3 regions of the Sporomusa intestinalis genome follow, and region 3 is predicted to be linked to each of the others. Evidence: riboswitches for the same ligand, from Rfam matches in the RefSeq annotation. Region 3 holds a riboswitch; each other region holds the start of a gene.
What was found. A riboswitch is a leader RNA that binds a small molecule or an ion and turns the genes downstream of it on or off. The one in region 3 is predicted to bind cobalamin.
Positions count from the first base shown of each region.

Region 1 (6,320 bases), 2.3 Mb from region 3:
ATTTTACTCTCTTGCGTTAATATCTTATGTATGCTATAATTCTTCAAGTGAGGATAGAGCATAGGACTACGGGAGGAATTCAAGGGGTTACACGCTATACATTAGCGAGACAATTGAGAGCCTAAGATCACGTATAATCTTATTCGTGGCTAAGACAACATAACGCGCCCGTAGCTCAGGGGATAGAGCACCGGTCTCCGGAACCGGGTGCGCAGGTTCGATTCCTGCCGGGCGCACCAGAGGAAAACCAAGCCTTCTCAGTTTTATTGAGAAGGCTTTTTTATGCTTTGGACAATATCCGCAAACGCTTTTCTTGCCAGCGTTTTTGTGGTAAAATGCTGATGAAGCATAAAAATTAATGTTAAGGAGATACAGGTTTATGTTTAAATATGGTATAGCGGAGATTGTAGCAAGCCGGGAGGTTTGTGTAAATTAGACGATACAAAAACCTCCCATAAGTTATAACTATAACTTTCAGGAGGATAAAAAATTGCATAAAATAGATATGAAAAAATTAGGGTTCACCGATAGGTTTGCGGCTGAATCTACTTTATTTAATGGTCTTTATGTTGGGCGTGTTTTTTCGCAATCGAAAGATTTATATAAGGTAATGTGCGAAAACGGTGAAATGATGGCCGCGGTGTCCGGTAAATTTCGTTTTGGGGCGAAAACGCTATCTGATTTTCCGGCGGTAGGCGATTTTGTCATGCTTGACCGGGAGGTAAGCGCAAACGGGAATGCCATTATTCATCATGTGCTTTCAAGAAAAAGCGTCTTTATCAGAAAGGCGGCAGGAACAGCAAACGACGAGCAGGTTGTGGCGAGTAATATCGACACGGTTTTCATATGTATGTCGCTGAATAACGACTTTAATCTGCGTAGGTTGGAGCGCTATCTGTCCATCGCCTGGGATAGTGGAGCAGTTCCCGTTATCGTTTTGACTAAATCGGATTTATCTGACGATGTGGAACAAAAACTCCATGAAGTGGATACTGTCGCCGTTGGCGCCGCTGTGCTTGTTACCACGGCCATGCGTGAGGACGGCTATTTCCAGATAATGCGGTATATTAAAGAAGGCCAAACAATCGCGTTTATCGGTTCATCAGGCGTTGGCAAGTCTACTCTTATCAATCGCTTAATTGGAGAAGATAAGCTGGATACCAAAGGACTTAGAAATGACGATAAAGGGAAGCACACGACCACAAGGCGCGAGCTTATTCTGCTGAAAAATGGCGGCATAGTCATTGACACGCCGGGAATGAGAGCGCTTGGCCTGGAAAGTGCTAATCTGTCTAAAACCTTTGCCGATATTGACGAACTGGCGTTTATGTGTAAATTCCATGATTGTACGCACGCCAGCGAACCGGGTTGTGCGGTGCAAAAAGCGATTGGCCACGGTACTCTTTCCGGCGAAAGGCTGTTAAGCTATCAAAAACTAAAGAAAGAGGCAAAATACGAGGGGCTTAATTTCAAGCAAATTGAAACTACGAAGCTGAATGAAATGTTTAGCAGTGTAGGTGGTATGAAGAAGGCCCGCAGGTTTGCAAAAGGTAAAAATCGGGAGAGGTAAAATCAAGAAAGGAAATTGGCTTATCATCCTATATTATTTGGAGTCGGTGTTATGCGGAGCAAAGGCTTATCGCATAACAAACATGCTGTGAGATAGCCTTGCTCCATCCTAAAACTACAATTTAGGAGGAGCATAATGGGCTAAGGTGAGAGCGACACGGTGATTTTGCCGTGTCGTTTTTTTGTTTCCGAATTACCTTGTAGGGTGCATTGTAATAATCTAACTACTATAATTGATTTATAGCAGCAAGATAAAGGATTAACGGAGCGAGGAGCAGAGGAACTAGCGTCATGCTGAACGTCAATGAGAATATGCGTGTATTAAAGGCTATTAGTAGTATGCCAATAGATATCCGTACCAAGCAACCGGATTCTGGCCTTGGAAAAAAAGACTTGACTGTATGACCGGTATATAGTTTACGCTTATAAACCAGAGTAAGTGGTGCATGTTGACAGATAGATTCCAAAAGGCAACTATACTTGTCATATTTTGCCCCAAATAATAGGATGAGGTGGATAATGAGTTAAGTGGTTTACCTTAATATGAATTACATATCGCTAAGTCAGGTGCCCGTTTAGGGCTTAATAGGGAAGTCCGGTGCAATACCGACGCGGTCCCGCCACTGTAATGGGGAGCAAACCCGAAGATATGCCACTGGGACAAGAGTCTTGGGAAGGTGCGGGAGAGCTATGAGCCAGAGCCAGGAGCACTGCCTGTCTGATGATCGCCGTTTTACCTACGAGTGATGGGTGGAGATTGCATTTGGCGTTTGCTTGCTTGGGAATGTTCCTACGTGAGTCTGCGCAGCTTGTCCATTTACTCCTGGTCCTAGACCAGGAGTTTTTATTTGGATCAATGCTGTAGAATCCCTCCCCCGGCTGCCATAACCGGGAGTTTCCCATTTTTACTTCTCCTTTCTTCTGGCATCAAATGGCCTTAATTTATTCGGTTATAGTCACTAGATATTTTTTTATCTTGAAAGGAAGAATGCTGATGAAAAAGAAAACAGTTCTGAAAAGCCGTATGCTGCTGACGGCCATTGTTGCCGGTTTATGTTGTGGGGGCGGCACAGCCGTTTTTGCTGCTGAAACAGTAGAGGATTTTACACTTGATTCGATAGTAGTAACGGCTACCCGTTATGAGAAAGCAGATGTTGATGTTCCTGCATCCACTACCATTTTGACGAATCAAGATTTAAAAAATACTGGTGCTGAGAATATACACATGGCTTTGCAAAAAGTCGCCGGCCTTGCTTATACTACATATGGCCCTAACGGGAATCCCTATTCCACTATGTCAAATTCAATTACTATCCGCGGAGTAAGCAATGGCACCTTGGTATTAATAAATGGAATCCCGATTAATATGTCTGGTAAATATTATTTGGATTCTATTCCGGTCGAGAATGTGGAACGGGTGGAAATAGTAAAAGGTGGCGGCGCTGTTTTATATGGCAGCGAAGCCATGGGCGGCGTTGTAAATATTATTATGAAAAAGCAATTTGAAAATACCGTGTCGGCAGGTATTGGTAATTTCGGACAGCGCAATTATAATGCAACATTTAATTTAGGTAAATTAAATGTTGGCTATAGTAAAGACAAATGGGGCAAACTGGATAAGATTCAAACCAATAAAGATGCTGCCGGGGATAGGGACAGCACCTTTAAGGGTTCTGATAAAAACAGTGTGTTTTTAGAATATAATTTCGCTGATAATTTCGCGTTTTTATATAATTACATGGATAATGAAAACGGCTATCAAACATGGTTTGGCGACAATTGGAAAAACAGCAATGCTGCTCAGGCCGGCGATTTGCAAAATGATAAAACCTATACCAACAAGTACCATATAGCGCAGCTTAAATATAGTGAGGAAAATTGGCAGGCCAGTTTGTATTATAATCAAAACGAGCCTATTACAAGAGGGTTTACCAATTATTCCAGTAAAGGAGTCCTGAGCCCATCGCTTGATGCGACTGATCAAAAGGACAGGACTTACGGGCTTGATGCCCAGAAGCATTGGCAGATAAATGATAGGACCAATACTGTTTTTGGCTTTAATTATAAAAATGAATATTTTAAGCAAGCTAATGCGACTACCTATATGCAACAGGAAAGAAAAGTTTTTGGTGTGTATGGACAATGGGAACAAAAGCTGAATGCTGTAAATTCGTTTATTTTAAGTGCCCGTGAAACCTGGACTGCCGGTGCTGACAAGGATGCAGATTATAGTAATTTTAGCGCATCTGGACAATTTATTCATAAATTAGGTGAAAAGGACAGGGTATATGCCAGTATTGGCCAGTCGTTCATTTTACCTACCTTTAACCAAATGTACGGCAGCACCTATAATCTTTTGCCGGCGCCGGAATTAAAGCCCCAAACCGGCACCAATTATGAAGTTGGCTGGAAAAAAGCTGATGACAGTCATCGCTGGAAGGCTGCGGTATATCATATTGATATTAAAGATAATATTAGTGCAACATGGGAGCCGTCAACTGGTATATCAAAATATAAGAATGAAACTTTTAAAAACACCGGTGTTGAGTTAACCTGTGATATAAGCGGGGAAAACGGGTGGTCGTATAGCTGGGGAATTAATTATGGAAATCCTAAAGTAAAAGCCGAAGGTCATAACCTTGCTGCCAAAGAGTATTGGGACAGAAAATATGGACGCTGGCAGTTGACTGGCGGAGTAAGTTATCAAAAAGATAAATGGAGTACAAGCTTAAACGGGACCTATTTAACAGAACGTGTCGGCACGCCCTCGGCTGCGCCTTCTATGAAAATAAAGCCATATTTTCTGACCAGCCTAAGCTCCACCTACAGCATGGACAAAGATAACGAAGTTTCCCTAGCTATAGATAATCTGTTGGATAGAAATGATATTGTAAGCCATACAGGCACTAATTATTATGCAACCCCCTGTAACTACTTATTAAGTTATAAACATAGGTATTAATTTAAAGCAATAAAAAAGACCGCACACGTTCGCTTCCGGTCGGGTGCACCATAAGAAATTCAAGCTTCCGGCAATTTGGCGGGAAGGCTTTGTGATGAACAGTATGACAATGGGGGACGTCAGGCTATTTTCGCCAGTCTGGACGTCCCCCATTGTCTGCGTAGAAAAAAGGAGGGGTTCCCCCTCCTTTTATCAACTGGCATATTAAACTCAGAATTTATAGGTAACGCTAACGCCCAAGCCTTTGCTTTTGGCATCGAATTCATAACCGGAGTTTTTAAACTCAAGGTTGTCGAATTTTTTATAACGATAGAACAAATTCAGGTCTGTGTTTGCCGCGAGACCATACCCAAGACCTAACTCGTAAGAATAATTGTCATCGCCTAACGCAATGGTCCCCCAGCCGTTAAGCTTGTCCGACAGTTTGGTAACTCCCGTAACGCCAATTTGCGCAACCGTCGTAGAATCAATGTCGGCAGACCCTGATCCCGATATAGTTAAATCGCCGCTTAACCGTTGTATGCCTAGAAAGGCGTAAGCATGGGGATCTAATTTATATAGCAGATTGAGTTCATGCACTTTGCCGTCCACTTTGCCGGTATAACCGTACAAATAGGTGCTACTGGAATCTAAGTTTTGGTATTTATACTGCAGGGCAAATTTGTCACTGAGACCTGTTGTGACGCCAAAATCCAAGTTGGTCTTTTTGTCCCAGTCAATTGAACCACCGCCATCGGATGTTTTTAGCTCAGAGCGAATTATGCCGATTTCGGCGGACGAGGTGCCTCTTTCAAAATCGGTATAAGGGGATGCGGACGCGACAGCACATGACAGTAGCATTGACATCGCGATGACTAATAATATTTTTTTCACGGTAAACAGCTCCTTTGTAAGTTTTAGCCAGTTGATATTCTAATTATATACGTACGGGGGGGCGTGAACAAGGAATAGATAAATAAAATTCAAACTATTCTGAGCAAAGATAAGTAAATAAGGAAGGCGTTTGCCGCCTGATAAAAAGTATTATTCCCCGGCTAAGGGCAATTTTTCTCAGAAAGCTGCGGGACCTGACACCGATATACGCCGCTTAAAGAAAGTCTAATACCCCCGGCTATTGTGCCGGTTATTTTTTTGCCTTGAGGCGGCCCTTGTATTCTATAAAACAAACATTAATTGCGAGCGGTGTGAACTTAACTGAATTTTCCATACCATATCGCGGCGAAAAGGAAAAAAACGGCCAGAGCAGAATTATAAAATATAATATAACTGCGACAAGTTTGCTGTAGCATACAAAAAGAACGAGCCTTTAAAAAGCCCGCACAGGTTGATTTAATCCTTATGCTTATTTAAAAACTCCAGAAATTCCGTCAGGTCCTCGCCTGTATTTTTCGCCACATCCTTAATTCTGGCAAATTGGGCCACAGTGCGGAACACTAGCGGATTATTCAAATTGGAAAATTTGGGCGAACGCTTAAGCAACTGCTCTTTCAGACCCGGATATTGCTTCAGCACGTCGGCAATTTTATCCTCTGCGGTAATCATCGCCGGGTCACGTCCTTTTCATTTTATATAGGCCTAACCGGTCTGGGGAGGGAACGCTGCCAGTCCGAGCCTAGCTGTTTCTATTGTAATTGATAATGAATATTTTTTCCAGCCAGACATCAAAATAAACATAGCGGGGGAGGTATTCGATGAGTGAGTTAATCAACAACCGTGAATATCGTAAGCAGGTCATTAAGGAAATTCTGCTGGATTTACACCGGGGAAAATCGGTGGCAGAAGTTAAGCC
Region 1 covers NZ_AP042390.1:1,839,077-1,845,396, forward strand. Annotated here, with positions in the region: tRNA gene ACZ481_RS08295 (tRNA-Arg) at 165-239, shown strand; gene rsgA (ribosome small subunit-dependent GTPase A) at 491-1,570, shown strand; cobalamin riboswitch at 2,118-2,301, shown strand; gene ACZ481_RS08305 (TonB-dependent receptor plug domain-containing protein) at 2,564-4,531, shown strand; gene ACZ481_RS08310 (outer membrane beta-barrel protein) at 4,742-5,404, opposite strand; gene ACZ481_RS08315 (DUF1858 domain-containing protein) at 5,861-6,073, opposite strand; gene ACZ481_RS08320 (DUF438 domain-containing protein) at 6,223-6,320, shown strand, end outside.
Region 1: another riboswitch for cobalamin. It lies ahead of ACZ481_RS08305 (TonB-dependent receptor plug domain-containing protein); the one in region 3 lies ahead of nikB (nickel ABC transporter permease).

Region 2 (6,320 bases), 2.8 Mb from region 3:
GTCCTGCTTAACCATTACCGGGGTAACTCCTGCGGTCATGGTCATATAGCTGGTCATCAGCTGGCCGGTGGCGTTGCGCGGCAGGGTGCGCAGGATCGGGGCGGCATCGTTGATGGTGGGGATCAGCTTTTCATAGCCGATGATAACAACATGAATACGGGGCAGGGTAGTTACCAGGCGGGCATTGCCTTCGTTGGTTACCAGGCCGATAGCCCCATTTTCGGCGATGCCGAAGTTTGCCCCGGAGATACCCATGTCGGCCTGGAGGAATTCACTTCTGAGGGCTGTCCGGGCCGCCTGGACCATAAAGGGAATATCAGTGGGAATTTCCTGTTTCAGTTCCCGGGAAAAATAATCGGCAATCTGCTCCCGGTTTAAATGGATGGCCGGCATAACCATATGGGAGGGCTTGTGACCGGCCAGGGAGATAATCCATTCGCCCAGGTCGGTTTCCTTTACATGCAGCCCGGCTGCCTCCAGGTCATGATTCAGGTGAATCTCCTCGGAGGCCATGGATTTGGATTTCACAATCCGTTTTACATTCTTTTCCCGGCAGAGATTGATAAGATATTTTTTCAGGGCTTCACCATCGTGGGCCCGGAACACTTTGGCGCCACGCCTGGTTGCTTCGGCTTCAAATTTAGCAGCCAGGTTGTCAATGTCGGCAACCGCCCCGATCTTCATCTGCCGGACCTGCTCGCGGAGGGCTTCCACATCGGCCACATTCTCATAGGCTTTGGCCCGCGAGACAGGGTAGGCCTCGGCAAAGCGGCCTAAGGCGCCGCGTAATATATCGTCATTCAGTTTCTCTTCTATTTCATTTTTTATATTCCGGTTGTTTGTATTCATTAACAATTACCTCCGTTAACTTCTTCATCAACGGCAATAATGATAAACCGGCTGGGGCCATGCACGCCGATTGTCAGCACCCGCTCAATGTCGGCCGTGCGGCTGGGACCGGTAATGAAACTAATATAACCACGGTCATATACCTTGGAGATTACCTCCATGGCTTCTGTTACACCAGGCACAACATGACCACTGTTCATAAAGGCAACATGAACAGGAGGAAGCATGGAAACCAGGCGGCTTTCAAAGGCCATGGCATCCTGGCAGACACTGCCTGATTCAGCGATGGCAAATTCCACCGCCGAAATGCCAATGTCGGCGCTCTCCGCATGCTCGGCAATGTCGGCCTGGTCGGTGTACAGAGTAACACCAAGCTCGGCCAGGGCGGCATTGATGCCGGCTGCTTGTTGCAGCGGGCTGTTGACAGCTACAATTTTGCGGGCATTTGTGTACTTAACAAGGCTGGTAATGACTGCGGCAGCTTCGGCTGCTGTTTTGACCCGGAAAACCTCAGCGGCGGCGTTTTTGGCCCTGGCCTCAAACTCTGAGAACAGGCTGAGGCCGTCGGCATAGGCTGTAAACGCTTGTTGCCAATGCTCACTCACTTTTTTCAAACTCTCCACTCCCCCAAATAAAAAATTAGATGTTTGGTATGATGGTCTGACCAGTGTAACATTCCGCATGGAGATGAAAAAATCCTGTTTGAATTCGCAAAAAATTGCATAATTTTTGCAATTAAGAGGCTAACTATTAAAATTCATAATTATTCGACCAGCCAGCAGGAAAATACATAACAATAGGGAATTATATTTAGGATAATAATTTGATAAGTGTAGGGAACGGGTGCTTCACGCTTAATAGGGAAGTCCGGTGCAATACCGGCACGGTCCCGCCACTGTATTGGGGATGCTGCTTAAATTTGTGCCACTGGGAAACCGGGAAGGCGAGTAGTCCGGCAAGTCTAGCTTTGGGTTTGGTGGATTACAAGGTCGCGATGAACCAGAGTCAGGAGACCTGCCTGTTCCGGCACATGCCGCTAGTACTTCATCTGATGAAGTACTGGGACCTACGGAAGATAGGCAGGTGTGGGTACAATAATCAGGCAAAAAATTTTCTTGTTTGGTATTTACCCCCTGCTCAAGGGGGTTTTTTGTTGTCTGATAAACCGATGCGCAAGGGGATTACCACCGGGACCTGTGCGGCTGCCGCTGCCAAAGCGGCGGTATTGGCCTGGAAAGGGCAGTCTGTGGCAGCAGTTGAGGTAATTTCACCCCAGGGGGTGGCGCTGGCAGTGCCGGTGGCCGGAAGCTCGGCAATTGCCGGCGGCGGTACGGCCTGGGTGATAAAGGATGCCGGTGATGACCCCGATATTACCAACGGGGTAAAAATTATGGCCGAAATGATGGTAAACGATGAGCCTGGCGTAGTGATTAAAGCCGGGGAAGGGGTCGGGACCGTGACCAAGCCGGGTTTAGCGGTACCTGTCGGTGAACCGGCGGTAAATCCCGGGCCGCGGGCCATGATTATCCGGGCGGTTGGGGAATGCCTGCCGCCGGGCAGGGGCGCGGTCGTGACAATCTCTGTGCCCGGCGGGGAAAAACTGGCTGCCAGGACGCTGAATCCAATCCTCGGGATTGTTGGCGGTTTATCCATTATCGGCACTACCGGTATTGTGGAACCGATGTCCGAAGAAGCGTTTAAAAATTCGCTTGTGCCGCAAATCAGTGTGGTGCAGGCACTGGGCTATGATGAGATCGTGTTTGCCCCGGGCAAAATTGGCCAGGATATTGCGATCAACCGTTATGGCATTCCGGCTGCCGCTGTTGTTCAGACCAGCAACTTTATCGGCCATATGCTGGAGAATGCCGTTAAATATGGTATGCGCCGGGTACTTTTATTCGGTCATCTCGGGAAAATCGTCAAAGTGTCGGCCGGCATATTTCATACCCACAACCGGATGGCTGATGCCAGACTGGAGACACTGGCCGCCTATCTGGCCGCCGGCGGCGCACCGCAGGCCGCGGTCGAGGAGGTTTTGGCCTCCACTACGACCGAGGCTGTCATGCCGATTATAGCCCGCTATAATATGACGGCTGTGTACAAGGTGCTGGCTGAGCGGGCCAGTGCCCGGGCCGAGCGGTATGTGTTCGGCGATTTGACTGTAGGAACCGTGATTGTGACCCTGAAGGGCGAAATACTGGGGCTTGACCAGACTGCCAGGGAAATTGGAGGCCATTTAGGATGGAACATCAGATAATCGTTGTGGGCATAGGCCCTGGCTCGCCTGATTATGTGCTGCCTGTCGCGAGCCGGATTATCGCCGGGGCGAAGGTTTTGGTGGGCAGCAAGCGGGCGCTTGACACATTCGGCTCAGCCCATCAGACCAGGCGGATAATCGATAAGGATGTTGAGGGCGTGCTGGATTTCATCGGGCAGCAGCTTGCCTGTGAGGATGTAATTGTGCTGGTGTCGGGCGATCCCGGCTTTTACAGCATGCTGACTGCCCTTAGGGGCCGGTTCGAACCTACGCGTATCCGGGTTGTTCCCGGCATCAGCTCTGTGCAGCTGGCGTTTGCCCGGCTGGCCGAAGTCTGGCAGGATGCGGCCTTAATCAGCATGCATGGCCGCGAGGCGGCCGATGAGCTGCTCCGATACCGGCCGGGGTATAAATTAGGTATTTTAACCGATCATCAGCATAACCCAGCCCATATTGCCCGTGTGTTGCTGGCGCAGGGGTGGCCGGAAACGGCCTGTGTCTGGCTGTGCGCCAATTTGTCTTATGATAATGAAGCGGTAGCGGCGCTGACCTTGGCTGACACAGCGGCAACCCCCGGGTTCGAACATAGCGTAATGGTGGTGAAGGCATGAACCATAAGCTGGGAATTCCCGACAGTGAGTTTATCCGCGGCGGCATCCCGATGACCAAGCAGGAGATCAGGATTTTAACCCTGGCGAAAGCCGGCATCGGTGCTGCGGACACGGTGATTGACATTGGCGCAGGTACCGGCTCGTTGTCGGTCGAGGCTGCTTTGCTGGCCAGCCAGGGGCGGGTATTTGCCATTGAGCGGGAAGCGGAAGGGGTTGACTTAATCAAGGCTAATGCCGCTAAATTTCAGGCTGCCAATGTGGAGGTCATACTGGGCTCTGCCCCGGAGGCGCTGGCAGGACTGCCGGCGGCTGAGGTTATTTTAATTGGCGGCAGCGGCGGCAGGCTGTCTGAAATTCTCAGTTGCGCCGACGGGTTGTTGAAGCCGGGAGGCAGAATGATTATCACGGCAGTTACGGTAGAGACCTTAGCTGCCGCCCTTGGCAGCATGCGGCAACGGCCTGAATACCAGGTGGAAGCCTGCTGCGTTCAGGTTACCCGGCTCCAGCAGGCTGGCGCCAGCAATATGTTTAAAGCACTTAATCCGATTTATATAATTGCCTGTGATAAAATGGGCAGCTGCCGCAACATTACACAGTGAAGAAGAAAGGAGCACAAGTAAAATGCATGTATTTTTTGTAGGAGCCGGACCTGGCGACCCTGAGCTCATAACCGTGAAAGGGCAGCGTCTATTAGGCCAGGCGGATATTATTATCTATGCCGGTTCGCTGGTAAACCCGGCGCTGCTGTCGCTGGCCAAAAACGGGGCTGTGATTTACAACAGCGCTTCTATGACCCTGGAAGAGGTTATTGCCGTGATGGCGGCGGGGGTTAAGGACCAGAAGCTGGTAGTCAGGCTTCATACCGGTGATCCCAGTATTTATGGCGCCATCCAGGAACAAATGGATGCACTGGCGGCCCGGAATATTACCTTTGAGGTTATACCGGGGGTTAGTTCCTTCCTGGCCACCGCGGCGGCCTTAAAGCAGGAATATACCCTGCCTGACGTGTCGCAAACAGTAATTATTACCCGCCTGGAAGGCCGGACGCCGGTGCCGGAGAAAGAAAAACTGGCGGCGCTGGCCAGCCATGAAGCAACGATGTGTATTTTTTTGAGCGTCCATATGCTCGATAATGTGGTTAAAGAGCTTGTTGACGGCGGTTATCCCTGGGAAACCCCTGTGGCTATTGTCCAGAAGGCTTCCTGGCCTGATCAGCAAATCTTCCGCGGCACACTGGCCACGATTGCCCAGGTTGCCCGGGAGAGCGGGATTGACCGTACGGCCATGATTGTTGTGGGGAAAGTCTTACATACCGATTATGCCTTATCCCGCTTGTACGCTCCTGAGTTTGGCCATATGTTCAGGCAGGCACAGGAGGAGGGTCGGTAGGTTGTGAAGCTGGCAGTCATTTCCGTGACTAATAAAGGGGCTGAACTGGCAGGGCGCTTAGCGCCCTGCCTGGGGGCCAATGTTGATTTATATGTTAAGGCTGGGCGCAATCCGATCAATTCACCGCACTCCTATCAATCCTTAAGTGAGCTGGTTCAGGAAATATTCCCGCGGTATGAAGGGTTTATCTTCATTATGGCAACAGGTATTGTGGTAAGGGTTATTGCCCCCTATGTCAAGGATAAACGGATTGATCCGGCTGTGGTGGTCATGGATGATGGCGGCAACTTTGCCATTAGCCTGCTGGCCGGACATATCGGCGGCGCCAATGATTTGACCCGGCTGATAGCGGCCGCTGCCGGCGCCACCGCGGTTATTACCACCGCTACCGATATTGCCAGCCTGCCGGCTGCAGATGTGCTGGCAGTTAAGCTGGAGCTGGAAATAGAGCCTTTTTCCGCCTTAAAGACAATCAATTCGGCAATCGTCAATGGTGACCGGGTCGTATTTTTTATTGATCATGCCTTACCCGGGTATGAGCGCTATTTTGATTTGGCGGCGAAACAGGGGGTTGAGCTGGCCTGTCTTGATGAGCTTACCTGCCAGGATGGGTACGATGCGGCGGTAATTATCACAGACCGGAATCTTGCTGTTGAGAAGCCTCATCTCTATCTGCGGCCGGCCAGTCTGGCCGTTGGTGTGGGCTGCCGCCGCGGCGCCACCGGCGGGGAGGTCCTGGCCGCGATCAAACAGGCCTGCGGCGAGATCGGCCGTAGTGTCAAGAGTATTGCCGTGATTGGCAGCACGATTGTCAAAGAGCATGAGATCGGGCTCTTGGCGGCGGCGGAGCAACTGGATGTGCCGATTGAATTTTTCAACAATGAACAGCTGGCCCGGTGTATTGAACAAAATAAATTATCATTATCTGATTTTGTTAATGAAACGATAGGAGTGGGAAATGTATGCGAACCAGCAGCAATTCTAACAGGGCAGAGCAGCAACCTGCTGTTGACGAAAACCAAGTATCACAAGGTAACTGTTGCCATTGCGCCGGTAAAATATCGGTGGTGGGAATAGGGCCCGGCAGTTTGCTTGACATGACGCCCCGGGCCCGGCAGGCCATTGAAACGGCTGAGGTTATTGTCGGCTATGACACCTATTTGCATCTGATCCAGGATTTGCTGGCAGGCAAGGCTACGATTGGCACCGGCATG
Region 2 covers NZ_AP042390.1:2,316,290-2,322,609, forward strand. Annotated here, with positions in the region: gene ldhH (L-lactate dehydrogenase (quinone) large subunit LdhH) at 1-849, opposite strand, end outside; gene ACZ481_RS10660 (LutC/YkgG family protein) at 849-1,454, opposite strand; cobalamin riboswitch at 1,674-1,885, shown strand; gene cbiD (cobalt-precorrin-5B (C(1))-methyltransferase CbiD) at 2,018-3,106, shown strand; gene cbiE (precorrin-6y C5,15-methyltransferase (decarboxylating) subunit CbiE) at 3,091-3,717, shown strand; gene cbiT (precorrin-6Y C5,15-methyltransferase (decarboxylating) subunit CbiT) at 3,714-4,316, shown strand; gene cobM (precorrin-4 C(11)-methyltransferase) at 4,339-5,106, shown strand; gene ACZ481_RS10685 (cobalt-precorrin 5A hydrolase) at 5,110-6,183, shown strand; gene cobJ (precorrin-3B C(17)-methyltransferase) at 6,204-6,320, shown strand, end outside.
Region 2: another riboswitch for cobalamin. It lies ahead of cbiD (cobalt-precorrin-5B (C(1))-methyltransferase CbiD); the one in region 3 lies ahead of nikB (nickel ABC transporter permease).

Region 3 (6,320 bases):
GATCTCCATCATCTCTTTTACTACCTGCGCCTGCGTTGTCACATCCAGGGCCGAGGTCGGTTCGTCCGCCAGCAGCAGGCGCGGTGTGAAAAACATGGCCATGGCCACGCCGACACGCTGGCGCATGCCGCCGCTCAGTTCAAAGGGGTAGCTTTTCATGATATTTTCCGTATTAGGCAAATGCATTTTTTTGAGCATATCCTCTGCCGCCCGGGCTGCCTCTCTTTTTGTCAGCGGCGAATGTTCGCGGATATATTCTACGAATTGACTGCCAATACGCTGGATGGGATCCAGCATGCTCCCACTGTCCTGAAAAACCATGGCGGCCTTTGTGCCGCAGAGGCGAAGCCACTCTTCCGGCGTATTTTCCAGCAGATTTTTCCCTTCAAAGAGAATCCGCCCGCCGCTTACCCGGCCCTCATGCGGCAGGCAGCCCAGAATCGCGCGGATAACCGTTGTCTTGCCGCTGCCGCTTTCGCCGACAATCGCCAGGACTTCCCCCTCATCCAGCGATAAATTCACATCCCGGACGGTTTCACGTTCTCCATAGGCTACCGAAAGCTCCGCTACCTGTAGCAACATTGCAGTTCTCCTTTGTGTGGATTTTATTTTTTCGCTGGTCTGATTTTATTGGTCAGCCAATAATAATCAGACGGATACATCTTCGCGCCGGCAATGGCAGTCGAGCTGATAATGTTGGTTTCCGGATAGCCCAGGAACAAAGCCGCGCCGTCATTCATGATGATCTGCTGAATATCGATGATCAGCTGACGGCGTTTTTGATGATCAAACTCGGAGGAGAGTTCGGCAAACTTCGCATCCAGGGCCGGATTGCTGTAGCCTGAGCCGTTTTGCGGATTGTCGCCGTTGTTGTTTGTCCGCCAGTACCAGTTCAGGAATATTTCCGGATCGCCCGTATTGGCTGTCGTAATATTGGAGATCAGCAGGTCGTATTCCCCGTTAATCCCCATTTTATCGATCAAATTATAGTCCACAGTCTTGATTTTTACATCAAAGCCCACTTTTTTCGCATCTGCCTGCACGGCCTCGGCGTAGATCGGCAGTTCCGCCCGGCTGTTATACACAACAAAATCCACGGTCAGCTTCTTGCCATCCTTTTCCAGGATTCCGTCACCGTCGCCATCCTTCCAGCCGGCTTCTGCCAAGAGCTGTTTGGCCCGTTCTATATTATAGCCGTTCGGATCTGTAAGCTGTTCGAAACCGTAATCCATTGACGGCGGCACAGGGGCCTTGCCTTCAATAAAGGTTCCTTTTAAAATAACTTCATTGTACACCTTTCGGTCACAGGCGCTGATGAAAGCCGCGCGCACCTTGGGATCGCCCAGCAGACCTTTTTGGTTAATCCGCGCCAGCACAGTGCGCAGCGAGGCAATTCTGTCGACATGGAACTTGGCCTTGTCATTAAAGAGGCCAATGTCACCGGCCGCAATATTGACCGCCATGTCTACCTCGCCGGACTGCAAAGCCATGGCCCTTGTATTCGGATCATCGATGGAAGGAATCTCAACCGTTTCATAAGGCACTTCGCCATCCCAGTAATGGGGGTTTTTTACCATAACTGCTTTATCCTTAACGAAAGACTGGCACATATACGGCCCGGTGCCAATCGGACCTTCCTTGGCAAAATTGCGGGCCGGTTCAGCCGCTACATCCACAATCAAAAAGAGCGGGTCGGCCAAAAAGCCGGGCATATTCGGCTCCGGCTTTTCCGTCAGGATCGTAAGCGTTTGCCCGTCAGCCTTCATTTCCTTATATTTAAAAAACGTTACCGCCCGTTTATTTTTAGCAAAGGCCCTTTCCAGCGAGGCCTTGACAGCGGCCGCGTCCAACAGCTTGCCATTCGAGAATTTCACGCCCTCTCTGATTTTAAAGGTCCAGCTCATATGGTCGGCGCTAATCTGCCAGCTTTCAGCCAGCCAGGGCTGCACATTCATCTTCTCATCAAATTTTGTCAGACTTTCCCCCAAGCCATAACGCATAACGACCCAGCCAAAATAATTCTCCGTGGGTTCCAGTGAATCGGCAAAATTGGTTACCCCAATTTTCAGCGTCGTTGGATCGGCTGCCTTTTTGCTGTCGCCGCAGCCGGCCATAAGGGCCGCCGCCATACAAACCATCAGTAGCACGCCAATAATTTTCCCCAGTTTCTTCATGAAACTCTTCCTCCTAGTATTTATTTAATTTGCCCGCTGCGGGTCCATGATATCGCGCAGGCTGTCTCCCCACAGGTTAAAAATCGCTACAACGACCAGAATGGCCGCTCCCGGATACAGCATCAGCCAGGGAGCCGTCTGAATATGCTGTCTGCCCTCATTGAGCATCAGCCCCCATTCCGGTGTCGGCGGCTGCGCGCCAAAGCCCAAAAACGACAAACCGGCCAATTCCATAATCATCACACCGATATCCATGGCGGCCGTGATAACAATGGTCGGCAGGATATTCGGCAGAATATGGCGCCATAAAATATGCAACGGCCTGGTCCCTGTGGTTACGGCCGCCGCGATAAAATCGCGCTCACGCAGCTTCAGTGTAAGGCTGCGCCCCAAACGGGCGTACTTGGTCCAGTTCACCGCCGCCAGCGCCAAAATCGCATTGACAATATTGCCGCCCAGCATGCCGGCAATGGCAATCGCCAGCACGATCCCCGGAAAAGCCAGCATCATGTCGACAATGCGCATGAGCACAGTATCCACTTTACCGCCCACATAGGCGGCCATCACGCCGATAAATGTTCCCACCACCGTAATCATAGCCACTACCGTCATTGTCATCATCAACGAAGTGCGCGTCCCGTACAGAATGCGGGAAAAACAGTCCCGCCCCAGCTTGTCCGTACCGAATATATGCTCTGCCGACGGTGCCTGCAGCGACTGCCGCATGACCGCGTCATACGGATCATAAGGAGCCAGCCAGGGCGCGAAAGCGGCAAAGCCGATAACCAAAAGGACAAAAAACGTGTACAGGCCAAACAAGATCTTGTCCTTTGTCCAAAACGCCACTCAGCCCCCTCCTTTCTTCAGCCGCGGATCAAGATAAGTATAGGAAATATCGACTAAGAGATTAATTGCCATATATAACACGGCAATCCAGAGGACAACCCCTTGCACCAGCGGATAATCACGCATCGCAATGGCCTGCACCGCCATTTTGCCAAGACCGGGCCAGGAAAAGACCATCTCAATGACGGCCGCGCCGCCCAGCAGCCAGCCGATCGACAGGCCCAGGAGCGTGACCAGCGGCAGACAGGCGTTCGGCAGTACATGGCGCCAGAGAATCTTCCGCATGGGTAGGCCCCGCATCCGGGCGCCAATGATATAGTCCTGCCCCAGTTCCTCCAAAACGGCCGTACGTACCTGCCGCGTATATTTAGCCGACATCGCAATCGCCAGCGTCAGCGCCGGCAGCACCATCCGGTCAAACGACACCACGCCGCCCGCTATCGGAAACCACCCCAGCTTCAGGCCAAAAATATACAACAGAATGAGGCCCACCCAAAAGCTCGGCATAGATACACCTAAAAAGGAAACGCCGCGAATGAGATAATCGGCAGCGCGGTTTCGATACACCGCCGCCAGTATCCCGCACGGCACCGAGATCAAAAGCATCATGACAATCGACGCGGCGGCAAGCACCACAGTGCCCGGCAGGCACTGCCAGAGGCGCTCGGCTACCGGCATCTTCGCCGAATACGACATGCCCATATCCCCCTGCAGCAGACCGGTCAGCCAGCGGAGATACTGCACATGAAACGGCTGGTCCAGCCCCAGCTGGGCCCGCGTTTCGGCAATCGTTTCCGCCGCAACAATGGTATCGCCCACCTCCAGCAGCATCTCCACCGGGTCCCCCGGCGACAGATACATCAGAGAAAACGTCAGCAGACTTACACCGAACAGCGTAATAAGCATCTGCGCCAAACGATGCAAAAGCTCTTTTCTCTTCAAACCACCCTCTCCTCTCTGTAAAATTAGAAAAACTTGGCTTATGCCAAGTCTTCAAGACGCCGGCAGGAAGCCTTAGCCGTTCTTATCTATGAGCAGAAACCGCTACTTTCCGATCATGTAAAAATCCGGATAGAATCATTTTCTTAACGAGAAGAAAAGGATTCTATCCGGATTAAGCAGGACGCCCAGGCAGTCGCGCTGCGGTCGTATGCAGCAATCAGGCAACAGCACAGATTGGCACACACGCACGCATCCATTTCCTTATCACGCGTAAGTCAACAATGAATCTTATTATAAGCAGGCTTTCTGGCTCATAGATCATAACCTTGCTTCCGCCTTCCCAGAGTTTCCTCCAGTGACGATTTTTGAAGCAGGCTCCCTATTTACAGCTGCGGGACAGCACAGGACTCTCACCTGTTTTCCTCTCATCGTTCAGCAATACATACTGCTGACACTTATAACGTTCTGTATAAAATTGTCAGTAAAAATCATAATTTAGGAAGGTTACTTTTTATTATTATATAAACAAGCAGCAATGATTGTCAATCCATTATTTTGCTGTACCTACTCCTCCCGGGGCTCGTTGTCCCTGCTTGCGCCAAAGTTGAAAGCCGGCGAGCCTTCTTCGCTCACCGGCTTTTCGCGTTCTTGCGATTAATAATACGCGGCTCGGTCCCAGCCTGCACCCGGTTATATAATGTAGCTAAATTCCTGCCTGTTAATCAATTCCAGGATTTCTTCGCGGGCCTGCAAAAACTGCGTGGTATAGCGTATCCGGTTGGAATTTTCGCCGGAGATGGCATACGTGAACGCAGTTTTAAATTCTTTCACGATGCGTCCCGGTCGCTTGGACATGACCAGCACCCTGGTTCCTAGAGCCAGTGCTTCATCCACATCATGGGTGATAAATAAAATGGTGCATTTCGATTCCCACCAGATATTGCGCAGCAGGCTTTGCATCTGCTCCCGGGTCAGGGCGTCCAGGGCCCCGAAGGGTTCATCCATCAACAGTACGCGGGGTTTATTAACCAGGGACCTGGCAATCGCCACCCGCTGTTTCATGCCGCCCGATAATTCGTACGGCTTATGACTGCCGAACTCCTGCAAGCCCACTTTCCGCAGATATTCGTCAGTAAGCTTTTGGCTCTCACTGTCCGGGATATTGCGCATTCTTAGTCCGAACCGGACATTCTCGCGGGTGGTCAGCCAGGGATACAGGGGCTGCTGCTGAAAAACAACCCCCCGATGCCAGTCGGCTCCCTGTATTGCTTCGCCATCCATAACAGCCTGACCGGTCGACGGGCTGATAAAACCGGCAATAATTTTTAACAAGGTGCTTTTGCCGCAGCCCGAAGGTCCCAGCAGGCAGACAAACTCGCCTTCGTTCAGGCTAAGATTGATGTTTTCCAATGCATTTACGTCAGAGTCGGCATGATAAGTCAGCGACACATTCTTCAGGGCCACTACCGTATCAGTCTTTTCCTCAGCCCACCCCGGCTCACTTAGCACCATACCGCAGCCTCCTGCTTACATTTACTTTAATGTTGCCTCAATATATTGGGGATTAACGGCTTTCTCAAAAACCTCCAGGCCCGGGGCGGTTTCGATTGCTTTTTGCTCGACCAGGAAATCGGCGGTAGCCTTTAACACCTTAGCCAGATTACCCTTATTGGCGCTTGAGCCAAAGTATTTGTCGGCCACCTGCTCCCGGCCGGACAGCCATATCAATTCCCTGGTCTGCTTCAAAGCCTCGGCTTTATCGATATTCAGCCCTTTAGCCAGGGCTTCGGCCGCCTCATCAGGATTATTTTTGTAAAGGTCATGTGCTTTTTGCTGGATTTTTATATATTGAGCGACAACCTCCGGATATTTCTGGGCAAATGCTTTGCTGACAACCCCGAGATCGGCCGTTATAATGCCTTTCTCCGCTAGTTTTCCACTGTCGGTGATCACCTTGCCATCGGCCAGCAATTTGCCTAAAAAAGGATTCCAGACATAAGCGGCGTCAATGTCGCCCCGCTGCCAGGCCGCAAAAATATCAGGCGGCTGCATATCCAGGATCCTGACGTCAGCCTGATTGACACCCTCTACTTTCAGGGCGTTCAGCAGGCTGTAATGAGCCGTGGAACTAAACGGCACCGCCACTTTTTTCCCTTTCAGGTCCTGCACTGAATTAATATTGGCCGTATTCTTTACCGCCAGCGATTCCGCGGCTCCGATAACATCATGAATCCAGAAAACCTCATAGCCAATCCCCTGGGAGATGCCGACAGCCGCAGGCGTACTCCCCATTAACCCAATATCAATGCTGTTGGAGGCAAAGGCATTATTGACATCGCGGCCGGAATCAAATTTTTT
Region 3 covers NZ_AP042390.1:5,077,260-5,083,579, forward strand. Annotated here, with positions in the region: gene ACZ481_RS23620 (ABC transporter ATP-binding protein) at 1-582, opposite strand, end outside; gene ACZ481_RS23625 (ABC transporter substrate-binding protein) at 606-2,174, opposite strand; gene nikC (nickel transporter permease) at 2,199-3,020, opposite strand; gene nikB (nickel ABC transporter permease) at 3,021-3,962, opposite strand; cobalamin riboswitch at 4,242-4,436, opposite strand; gene ACZ481_RS23640 (ABC transporter ATP-binding protein) at 4,653-5,474, opposite strand; gene ACZ481_RS23645 (taurine ABC transporter substrate-binding protein) at 5,496-6,320, opposite strand, start outside.